2 regions of the Brevibacillus sp. FW306-2-1A-C05A genome follow, and region 2 is predicted to be linked to the other one. Evidence: riboswitches for the same ligand, from Rfam matches in the RefSeq annotation. Region 2 holds a riboswitch; the other holds the start of a gene.

What was found. Region 2 has a riboswitch for S-adenosylmethionine ahead of mtnK (S-methyl-5-thioribose kinase). Riboswitches for the same ligand answer to the same signal wherever they lie in the genome.
Region 1: another riboswitch for S-adenosylmethionine. It lies ahead of metH (methionine synthase); the one in region 2 lies ahead of mtnK (S-methyl-5-thioribose kinase).

Annotation. Positions count from the first base shown of each region.
Region 1 covers NZ_JBYSWV010000010.1:10,931-16,427, forward strand. Annotated here, with positions in the region: gene metH (methionine synthase) at 1-1,520, opposite strand, end outside; SAM riboswitch class I at 1,638-1,739, opposite strand; gene AC3WJN_RS09000 (YjcZ family sporulation protein) at 1,950-2,057, shown strand; gene AC3WJN_RS09005 (hypothetical protein) at 2,054-2,332, opposite strand; gene AC3WJN_RS09010 (hypothetical protein) at 2,546-3,040, shown strand; T-box leader at 3,084-3,344, shown strand; gene argS (arginine--tRNA ligase) at 3,421-5,133, shown strand; gene AC3WJN_RS09020 (erythromycin esterase family protein) at 5,470-5,497, shown strand, end outside.
Region 2 covers NZ_JBYSWV010000023.1:27,835-33,331, forward strand. Annotated here, with positions in the region: gene AC3WJN_RS14915 (ABC transporter ATP-binding protein) at 1-176, opposite strand, end outside; gene AC3WJN_RS14920 (GNAT family N-acetyltransferase) at 404-958, opposite strand; gene mtnA (S-methyl-5-thioribose-1-phosphate isomerase) at 1,119-2,159, opposite strand; gene mtnK (S-methyl-5-thioribose kinase) at 2,156-3,385, opposite strand; SAM riboswitch class I at 3,566-3,711, opposite strand; gene AC3WJN_RS14935 (anti-sigma factor) at 3,804-4,997, opposite strand; gene AC3WJN_RS14940 (sigma-70 family RNA polymerase sigma factor) at 4,994-5,497, opposite strand, start outside.

The DNA.
Region 1 (5,497 bases), on a different contig from region 2:
TCTCCCGTCCCTACCGGAAAGACGAGCGGGTCAAAAATGATATCCTGCGGCGGGATGCCGTACTGGTTGACCAATATGTCATAGGAGCGCTTCGCGACCTCAAGCTTTTTCTCGCGGGTGATCGCCATTCCGGCTTCCTCGATCGTCCCGACGACGACGGCCGCCCCGAACTTGCGGATTAGCGGAGCCACTTCTTCAAAGCGCTCCAGTCCGTCCTCCAGGTTGATCGAGTTGAGAATCGCTTTTCCCTGGGAATAACGCAAGCCCAGCTCCATCACTTTCGCGTCTGTCGAGTCGATCATGAGCGGAGCCTTGACCTTTTTCACGACGAACTGCAAAAACTTTTCCATGTCCGCATACTCGTCGCGATCCGGGTCAGCCAGGCAAATGTCGATGACGTGCGCCCCGCGCTTCACCTGGGCGCGGGCGATGTCGGACGCTTCCTCGTACTGCCCTGCTGCGATCAGATCGCGGAATTTTTTCGAGCCGATGACGTTCGTGCGCTCCCCGACCAGAAGCGGGCGATTGTCGTCCTCGACGTAGACGACCTCGATGCCGGATACGGCACTGACCGCCTGCTCTGTTGCCTGGCGCGGCTTGCAGTCTTTGAGCGCCTCCGCCATTGCCCGGATGTGGTCAGGCGTCGTTCCGCAGCAGCCGCCTGCCACGTTCAGCCAGCCTTGCTCGGCAAAAGCGCGCATTTTCGCAGCAAGTCCTTGCGGCGTCTCGTGGTAGTGCCCGTTTTCGTCCGGCAGCCCGGCGTTTGGATAGCAGCTTACCCCACATTGGGCCAAGCCGGACAACGTGCGCAGATGGTCGCGCATAAATTCCGGCCCTGTCGCACAGTTCAGGCCGATCGTCACGGGCTTCAGGTGCTCAAGCGAGATGTAGAACGCTTCAATGTTTTGCCCCGCCAAAGTCGTACCCATCGGCTCGATCGTTCCGGACAGCATCACCGGCAGTTCTACGTTCAGTTCTTCAAACGCCTGGCGAATGCCGATCCCGCCTGCCTTGACGTTCAGCGTATCCTGCGACGTCTCCAGCAACAGGACGTCCACCCCGCCGATAATCAACCCTTTTGCCTGGCGGTAGTACGACTCCACCAGTTCCTCGAAAGTGACGCCGCCTGTCAGTGCCAGCGTTTTCGTCGTCGGTCCCATCGCCCCCGCCACGTAGCGCGGCCATTCGGCTGTGGAGTAGGCATCGACTGCTTCCTTCGCCAGACGGGCAGCGGCGATATTGATTTCCAGGTCCTTGTCCGCGACATCGTATTCGGCCAACACGACCGAAGTCGCCCCGAATGTATTGGTCTCCACGATGTCCGCTCCCGCTTCCAAATATTTTTCATGGATGGAGCGAATCACATCGGGCCTGGTCAAATTCAGCAGCTCGTTGCAGCCGTCGTACGCTTCGCCGCCAAAATCATCGGCGGTCAGGTTCGCCTGCTGCAGCATGGTGCCCATCGCACCGTCCAGAATCAGAATTTTCCGGGAAAGCTGTTCGCGAAAAGTGGGTTTCATTGACGTGCTCCTTTTCTCCCTTGCGTCGGTTTATTCTCAGCCGTTTTTTGCATCAAAAAATCCTCTTCTTTGAAAGAAGAGGATTTGTCCGCGGATACACTTTGCGCCTGAACCATCCTCTCATCTTTCAAAGCACGTAGCTTTGCTGGAATTGGCACCGGATTTTAACCGGTTGCCGAGGCTTCATCAGGCCAGTCCCTCTGCCTCTCTTGATAAGAGTTGTTACTATGCTATTCATTTTTTGCTTTCAGGTTTGATGTTTGAAAGTATCTTAACACCGCGAAAAGTCTTCGTCAATTGAGAATTTGTCTATTCTTTACACTCTTCCCGCTCTTCTGCGCCCATTTTTGCGCATACCGGGCATTCGCCCACGCCAATCTGTGCGTTCGTGTATAGACTGTAGCATAACGGAAAGGAGGGGGAACAAACGTGAGTACATCTTACTGCGGACACGGCATCTTTGGAGACAGCTTCGCATTGGTGCTCGTACTGTTTATCCTGCTGGTCATTGTCGGGTGTTCGAACGACGACTGCTAAGTAAATGACAGGAAGAGGCTATCCCCCTTGCCTTGGCTTGAAGGGATAGCCTCTTTTTTCATGTCATGGACAGTGCGATCGCAGCCAGACCGCCTGCCGTAAAAGGCGACGCGCTCACGCTTGTCCACCTGGACGGTCAGGACGTCATACGGGACAGGCTTGCCGTTTTCCATCCGCTGGTCGCTGACGTTCATCCACGTTCTGTTGCGCCAATGCTCATCCGCATAAACCTCTGTCGCCTGGCGCTCGTAAACGTCGGCTTCTTCCCCCACCATCGTTTTCCAAAAGGCTTGCGCGACTTTTTCTGCTGCCGCAGGCGCGACCGTTGCCTTCTCGCCGCCATTGATCCAGCTACGGGCTTTTTGTGAGAAGCATCGTTAGTTAACTTTTTTCAACAGGATGGCACTTGACCGCTCTGTCTTCATTGTCAGAGCGAAACGCTTTTGCTATCATGAGGCTACCCAAACCGATGAAAGGAACGATCGACAATGGACGCTCTGCTCGCGCGTGAAAAGGACGAATTTCTGTCCTGTATAGAAACGATAAAAGAACTGGAAAGCTCCGAATTTGAAAGCTACTCCATCGTAAAGCATACCGAAACAGGAGAACATTATTTGCGCTACTTTTTGTCCCATATCAACCTGTCGGAAGGGGGCCGCAGGGACAACTACGATCACTTCCTGCCGATTGACTCCGATGACGTCCTGGGACTGATGTTCGGCGAGCAGCCGTACCGCTTCCCGGAAAACTGGCGCTCCCCCTACCTGCGCAGCGGCAACGACAATCGGCTCATTCCGTTTGATCCATCCGAGAACTACGATCTGGACGAGGAGGCGGCGGCCGAGCTGGCGATGGTGGAGCAACTGGAGCTTTACAAGCAGCAGTGGATGAACGCGGAAACTATGAGCGCGGAAGAAAAAGAAAAGCTGACGAAGCAATATTTCGCCGAGCTCGACAAGATTTTGAAAAAAGCCGAAGAGTAAGTTGCATCCTGGCACCAAAAACGGCTATAATGCTAGAGAAACAAGCGAATCGTTGATGAGGAAAGTACTCCTGGAATGAGGCTGTAGCGAGTCGGGGATGGTGGAAGCCCGATGCCGAACCACGCGAGGAAGCGCCCCTCGGAGATGCGGCCTGAACATCCGGCGAAGCAAATCGCGCCCGGATCGCGTAGGGTTTTGCCGGGTCTGCCCGTTACAGCAGCACAAAGCGGTTTTTGCCTGATGCACGCATGCAGGCGAAAACAACAAGAGTGGCACCGCGGGAGCACAACCTCTCGTCTCTTTTATCCAGGAGACGCGGAGGTTTTTTTGTTTTCTTTTGCGTCCCATAAGCTTTTTCCCATTTTGAAAGGAGAATCACAATGAGCTACAAGCACCAAGTCGCGGAAAAAATCGCCGCTGCCCTCACCTCTCTCGGTGTGGACACCTTCCCAACAGAAACAGTTTACGGCATGCTGGAAACGCCGCCAAACCCTGCGATGGGAGATATCGCCTTCCCTTGCTTCCAGCTCGCAAAAGCGCTCCGCAAAGCGCCACCGATGATCGCCACAGAGCTTGCCGAAAAAATCGAAGGAGCGCCACTGCGCTCTGCCCAAGCAGTCGGCCCTTACGTCAACCTGTTTCTCGATCAGGAAAATGTGGCGGCGCAAGTGATCGGAACGATCCTTGAGCAAGGCAGCGCCTACGGCAGCAGCCAGGTAGGCCAGGGCCGCAAAGTGCCAATCGACCTGTCCTCGCCGAACATCGCCAAGCCGTTTTCCATGGGCCATCTGCGCTCTACCGTGATCGGAAACGCGATTGCGAACATCATGGAAAAACGCGGTTACCAGCCTGTGCGCATCAACCATTTGGGCGACTGGGGCACGCAGTTCGGCAAACTGATCGTCGCCTACCGTCTGTGGGGAGACGAGGAAAAAGTAAAAGCCGAGCCAATCAAGGAGCTGCTCAGCCTGTACGTGCGCTTCCACGAAGAAGCGGAAAAAGACCCGACTCTGGAAGACCAGGGCCGCGAATGGTTCAAAAAGCTGGAGGACGGCGACGCAGAAGCACAGCATCTGTGGAAATGGTTCCGCGACGAATCGCTCAAGGAGTTCATGAAAATTTACGAGCTGATGAACGTCTCCTTCGACTCCACGCACGGCGAAGCTTTCTACAACGACAAGATGGATCGCGTCGTCACCTTGCTGGAAGAAAAAGGACTGCTGACCGAATCGGACGGCGCCTTGGTCGTCAACCTCGACGAGTACAACATGCCGCCGTGCCTGATTAAAAAATCGGACGGTGCGACGCTGTACGCGACGCGCGATCTGGCTGCCGCCCTGTACCGCCACGAGACGTACGACTTCGCCAAAGCGCTCTACGTCGTCGGAAACGAGCAGCGTCTCCACTTCCAGCAACTGTACAAGGTACTGGAAAAAATGGGCTACGCCTGGTCCGCCGACATGCACCACATCCCGTTCGGCATGATGCTCAAGGACGGCAAGAAAATGTCAACCCGCAAAGGAAAAGTCGTTTTGCTGGAGGAAGTATTGGCACAAGCGATTGCCGACGTGCAAAAAGTGATCGAGGAGAAAAACCCGACGCTCGCGAACAAGGAAGAAGTTGCCCGCCAGGTTGGGGTCGGCGCTGTCATTTTCCACGACCTGAAAAACTACCGCCTGAACGACATCAACTTCTCCTGGGAAGAAATGCTCACCTTCGAGGGCGAAACCGGACCTTACGTGCAATACACGCACGCCCGCGCCTGCTCGCTTCTGCGCAAAGGCAACTACCAGCCGCAAACGACAGCGAGCCTCGTACCAGGCGCTTTGGACAGCAAGGAAGCATGGGCGGTCATCACCTTGCTGAACGGCTTCCCTGAGGTGATCGAACGGGCCAGCGACAACTTCGACCCGTCGCAAATCGGCAAGTACGTCATCGACCTCGCGCAGTCGTTCAACAAATTCTACGCCAACGTCCGCATTCTCGCGGAAGAAGACGTGAAAGCTTCCCGCCTCCAGCTCGTGGCAGCGGTGGTGGCCGTGTTGAAAGAAGGGCTGCGCCTGCTCGGACTGGCAGCGCCAGAGGAAATGTAGGAAGCGCCGTTCTTTGACGCATGATCTGACCCAAAAGCCGGAAGCCTGCCTTGGCAAAAGGTGGCCCCGGCTTTTGCTTTTGGATGAAAAGCGCCTCGCGGGTAGTTGACTCATTTGTTTCGTGCCCTTTTTTCCAGCCTGTGCCATAATAGGAGAGGAAAGCAAGAAGGATGTGGCAAATACGGGCAACGGGCAGATTCCTTCCGTTTGACACCCCGGCTTAAGATAGCGGCTCCCCCGCAGGAACGCCTTGGCTCCACTCGGCAACAAACACATCCCGCTGTTCACACCTGGTCGCAAACAGGCGACCTGCCACAGAAAGCGAGACGGTAAACGATGAAAAAATTTCTTTTGCTCGCCACAA
Region 2 (5,497 bases):
GTCCTGGTCAAATCCTGCGTCGTCAAAGAGCTGTTGCGCATCGCATCGACCGTCTCTCCGATCAGACGAGGCGGCCAAAGCATCAGGACGTCGATGAGAAATAAAAACAAGATACCGATTGTGTACCGTTTCCAGTACGCGCGAAAAAACCACGATAGCTCCTTGAGTGTATGCAAGCAGATCCCCCTCCCATGATGTAGCCTTGTATGGAACTCAATTGCAGCCAGCGCTTTTCTCCTGGGCAACTGCACCTTTCCAGCGAATGGACAAACCCGGCTGCGCCAAACCAAACCATGGGCGAAACCGTAATTGTACTAATATATAAAAAAGGCGCGCGCATCACGCACCCCTTCTTGCTTCCTTCATCGTAATTTACTGAATTTTCTTTGTCAATCCAACTTTTTCAGCTACGTCTTGCCAGCCATTCTTCCTTCAACATGCTGTACACGGCATGGTCGACAAAATGGTCGTACAGAAACTCGTTGCGGCGCAGGATTCCTTCCAGTTGAAAGCCCAGCCGCTCCGGGATCGCTCTGCTCCTGTAATTTTCCGTCGCCGCCTGAATCGTGACCTTTTCCAGCCCCCACGAGCCGAAAATAAGCTGGTCCATGTACGCCGCCACTGCCCCGGTCATCAGTCCCTTGCCCTGGAACTGGGCGCCGAGCCAATAGCCGATCGCCGTTTTCTTGTTGATCCAGTCAATATTGTGCACGCCCAGCGTTCCGGCCAGCCGTCCGTTGTGCCAGATTCCGTAGTGAATGCCCTGATTGTCGTTATGCTGCTGGATCGTTCGCTGGATAAAATGGCTCGTATCCTCGACACGCTTCGTAAAATTCAGCCAAGGCAGCCATTCCTTCAGGTAGGGTCTGTTGGTGTCCGTGAGCCAGAACATTTCGGCGGCATCGGACAGCTCAAGCTGTTTGAGAAACGTCTCCTCATTAATCGGTATCCTTCTCATGCAAAAGCCCTCCTTATATTATGTAGATGCAGCGACTAAAGACTGGCAAACGACTGCTTACGCTCGATTATGCGACCGGAGCCATTGTTTGGCAAGCGGCAGGGACGCTTCTTGCGCAAAAAGCGCCCGCCAGCGAACTGGCAGACGCTCATGAGCGTGATTATTGTTTGCTTTTCGCAATCTCTTCCGGTTTGAAAATGCCCGTCTCGGTGACAATCGCCGTAATGTATTGGGCAGGCGTCACATCGAACGCCGGATTGTACACTTTGATGTCGTCAGGTGCTACCTGTTTGCCCAGGCCGTGCGTGATCTCCTCGGCCGGACGCTCCTCAATCGGAATGTCCGCGCCTGTCGGTGTTGCCAGGTCGACTGAGGACAGGGGAGCTGCCACGTAAAAAGGAATGCCGTGCGCCTTTGCCAAAACCGCTACCCCGTAGGTGCCGATCTTGTTGGCGACATCGCCGTTGGCCGCCACGCGGTCCGTTCCGACGACGACCGCCTGCACTTTGCCCTGCGACATCACCATCGCCGCCATGTTGTCGCAGATCAGCGTGACGTCGATGCCCGCCTGCTGCAATTCATACGCGGTCAGGCGAGCGCCTTGCAAGACGGGACGCGTCTCGTCTGCATATACTTTCAGATTCCAGCCGCGTTCCTTGGCCAAATAAAAGGGAGCCGTAGCCGTTCCGTACGCTGCCGTCGCCAGCGCCCCCGGATTACAGTGCGTGAGAACGCCCATGCCGTCTTGCAGCAGCGTGAGCAGATGCTCTCCGATCGTCCGGCACACCTCGGCGTCTTCCTTTTGAATCGCCAGCGCTTCGTCAAGCACAGCGGCTTTCAGCTCTGCGATTGGCAGGGCAGCGTCTTTTTTCACGCGCGCCTTGATCCGGTCGAGCGCCCAGAACAGGTTGACAGCGGTAGGGCGGGATGTGCCCAGGTAGTCTGCCTGGCGGTTCAACTCCTGCCAAAACGCTTCGTACGTCTGTGCCTCGCTGCCGCGAATCCCCAGGTACAATCCATATGCTGCGGCCATGCCGATTGCCGGCGCGCCGCGCACTTCCAGGCGGCGAATGGAGCCCCATACTTCTTCTGCGGTCGTCAGCCGCAAGTAAATCGTCTCTACTGGCAAACGCGTCTGGTCAAGCAAGACGAGCGCGTCGTCTTCCCACTTGACTGGCGTTGTTTGTGTACTGGTTGTCATACTGTCGTTGCCTCCTGATAGTAGCGTGCGGTTACCTGGCGGACGATGTCCGTGATGTCTGTCGATTCGTCGACGTTGCTGCGGCCGAGAATCAGCGCTTCTCCGATCGCCAGCGCCAGTCGCTCGGCTTCTGCCCGTTTTTCATCGTCTGCGATGGTGTTCAGATCAGCCACTCCCGCAAGCCCGATCACGCGGCGCAAAATTTTGCAGCCGGCATAGCCCGCCGTGTCCTGAATCAGTCGCTTCACGTAGCTTTGCCACAAACCTTCGACGTGAGCGCTGCGCTCTTTTGCCTGTTTGTGCCAGAGCTGAACGAACTGGGAAACGAATTCGTTCCAGACATCTTCCACCGTTTCCAGTAAGTATTCGCGGTACGAGTCGCGTTCTCCTGGGTCTTCTTGCAATCCGTGTTGACCTGCGTAGTTGAGCAGCAGGTTGGCGATGACCGCGCCGATGTCAAAGCCGATTGGCCCGTAGTAGGCAAATTCCGGGTCGATCGCTTTCAGGCTCGTCTCGGTGATGAAAATGCTGCCCGTGTGCAAGTCGCCGTGCAGCAGCGCTTCTGCGCGCGTGAGGAAGTCGTATTTCAGCTTGGCGATCTCCAGCTTGAGCGGCTTGTTGTTCCAGATCGCTTCCACTTCCCGGCGAATCAGCGGGTTGAAGTCGTTGGTCGGCGCATTTTCGTACGGATCGGTAAAGACGAGATCTTCTGTGATTTTGCACAATTCCGGATTTATGAATGTTCCGACGAGCGCTTTTTTGTCGTACGGATGCGCGCCCAAATCCGATGTGTAGAACAAGGTGTGCGCGAGAAAACGGCCGATCTGCTTCGGAAAAAGCGGATAGCGCTTGCCCTCAATCAAGCCTTTGCGCATGATGATGTGGTCGCCTACGTTTTCCATCACCGTCAGGGCCAGCTCCTGATCGAAGTGGTACACTTCCGGCACCAGGTCCGGTACGTATTTGTGCTGGATGCGAAGCGCTTCGCTCTCGATCCGGGCGCGGTCGATGGTCAGCGGCCACGACTCGCCCACGACTCTCGCAAACGGCAGCGCCTGCTTCACGATCACTTTTTTTCCGGTAGCCGACTCCTGAATATCGAACACCAGATTCAGGTTCCCGTCCCCGATTTCGCGGCTGGTCAACTCGGCCCCCTCTGTAAACAGACCCGGCAAGCCTTTTACGTACTCTACTGCTTCCTGTTCAGTCAATGCGCGGTATGCCATGATTGATTACTCCCCTCGTTAAGTAGTTTCTCTCTATCTGTAGCGGACTGGTCATATCCCCCAGCCTTGCGGTCAAACGGTGTCATGCGGCAATCGGCGTTCGTGCTGTGACATACAAAAAGACCTCTTTTCCGAAGAAAAGAGGTCGCTGTCGTCACGTACAAATAACGTGTCATGTCCCCCTTATCTTCCAGACCACTTTTGTTTCTGCAGGAATTAGCACCGTGCACGTCGCTTTTTGCTTCAATCGCTGCTCGCGTTGAAATCGCGTCGTGTCGGTTGCCGGGTATCATCGGGCCAGTCCCTCCACCTTCTCTGGATAAGGTATCCAAACGTATGCGGTTTTGATTTAGTTTGAATCATACAACCTGCGGTTCCACGATGTCAACACTCTTTTTTTGCAAAAACGGCTCGCCTTCTACCAGCTATTCTGCGTCCCCGAGGCGGCGGGGCGCTCCCAGTTCCACCAGTCGATTTTGCCGACAAACGCGGCGGTAATCGACTTTTCCTCCTTGAGCCTGAGCAGCTCCTTCGTCGGCCCGGTCAGGACGGCGCCGTAGATGCGCACGCCTTTTTCCTGCAAATAGCGATAGCGCTCCTCGAGTTGCGGATTGCCGCCCGAAAGCAGCGCGTAGCCCATGTCGCGCGCCAAGCTTTTTTGCTCGGTCAAATACTTCATCTCGCCCATGAAGGCGGCCATTCGCCGCTCGCCTTCTCCGTTCACCTGAATCGGCGCGGTTCCGTAATCCAGCTCCCGCTCGGCAAAGCCCCAGACCTCCCCCGGGCCGAGTAGCAGATTGCCGGCTTCCCCGTCAACTTGTTTCACCTCCACGCCAGTGTCGACGGCAAACCAGACCGTCTCCTGGTTGTAGCTGCTGACATGGCGGGAAACCAGCTCGACATACTGCTCATACGTCAGGAAGCTGTCAAACGAGATCGCCAGTTGGGAAACCGTTCCTTCCGGCAGCTTTTCCAGCGTCGTCCAGGCAGGCGTGCGCAAAAAGGACGTGTCTTCTTCCGGTTCTCCGGCCGATAGCGGATAGCGGAAAAACAGCTTTTGCTCCCTGACGCCCCCTGTCCACTCCGGTCTGGCGCTCACGTTCCACAGCACATTCGTGCTCCGAAAGCGGCCAGCGCTTTTGGCCTCCTTGCCAACCTGCTCTCGCAGCTCCATGTCGATGCTGCCGTACAACAGCCCCACCTGCGAGCCGCTGCTGCCCACGCTCACGCCAGGCTGGGTAAAATTGACCATGTCCCGTGCCACCCGGAACAAATCGTCATGCATCAGCGTCCCCACCCAGCCGTTTACGAACAGCAAGAGCACACCCGCGAGGCAAGGAATCGCGAAGGCATAGAAGGAGGTCGTCAGCCTGTTTTTCCACTTTCCCCGGCGGACGATCGCCCGTTGTCTTGCTTCCGAAAGCCCTGGCGCAGCCTCCTGCTTGCCGTCTGTCCCTTGTTCTTCCCCGAGCAATAGCCGTTCCAGCCGCTTCCCGTACTCTTCGTCGTCTGCCAGTTCCTCGCCCAGCCGTTTCGCTTCCTCGCCCGTCAAATCCCCTCTCAGGTAAGCAAGCAGTTTTTGCTCGCGGTCATCCCCGTTTTGGTTCGTCATAGCCCTTCCTCCTTCCACAGTTGCCGCATCTTTTGCCGTCCCCGAAACAGGGAGCGCTTGACATCCGCCAGTTCGATTCCCAGCACCTCCGCCATTTCCGCGTAGGAAAACTGCATCGCCGACAGCAAAATCACCTGTCGCTGCTTTTCCGGCAGCCGCTCCAAACAGGCGGATGCAGCCTCCCACAACTCCTGGTTCACGAGCTGGTCAGCGGGATCGACGGCGGAAGCATCCAGTCGTTCCGGCACGCTCCCGACGTAATCGACTGGCCGCCGCTTCTGTTTGCGATGCCAGTCCACGAAGGCGTGGTATGCTACCTTGAACAGCCACGGCCGCACTTTTTCCCCGTGATAGTCATCCAGGGAGGCATACGCGCGAAAAAAAGTCTCCTGCGTCAAGTCTTCCGCCTGCCTCCGATCGCGTGTGAGCCGGAAAAGATAGCGGTATATATCGTTTACGTGCAACTGGTACACGTCCTCCAAGCCTACTTTCCCAATGCC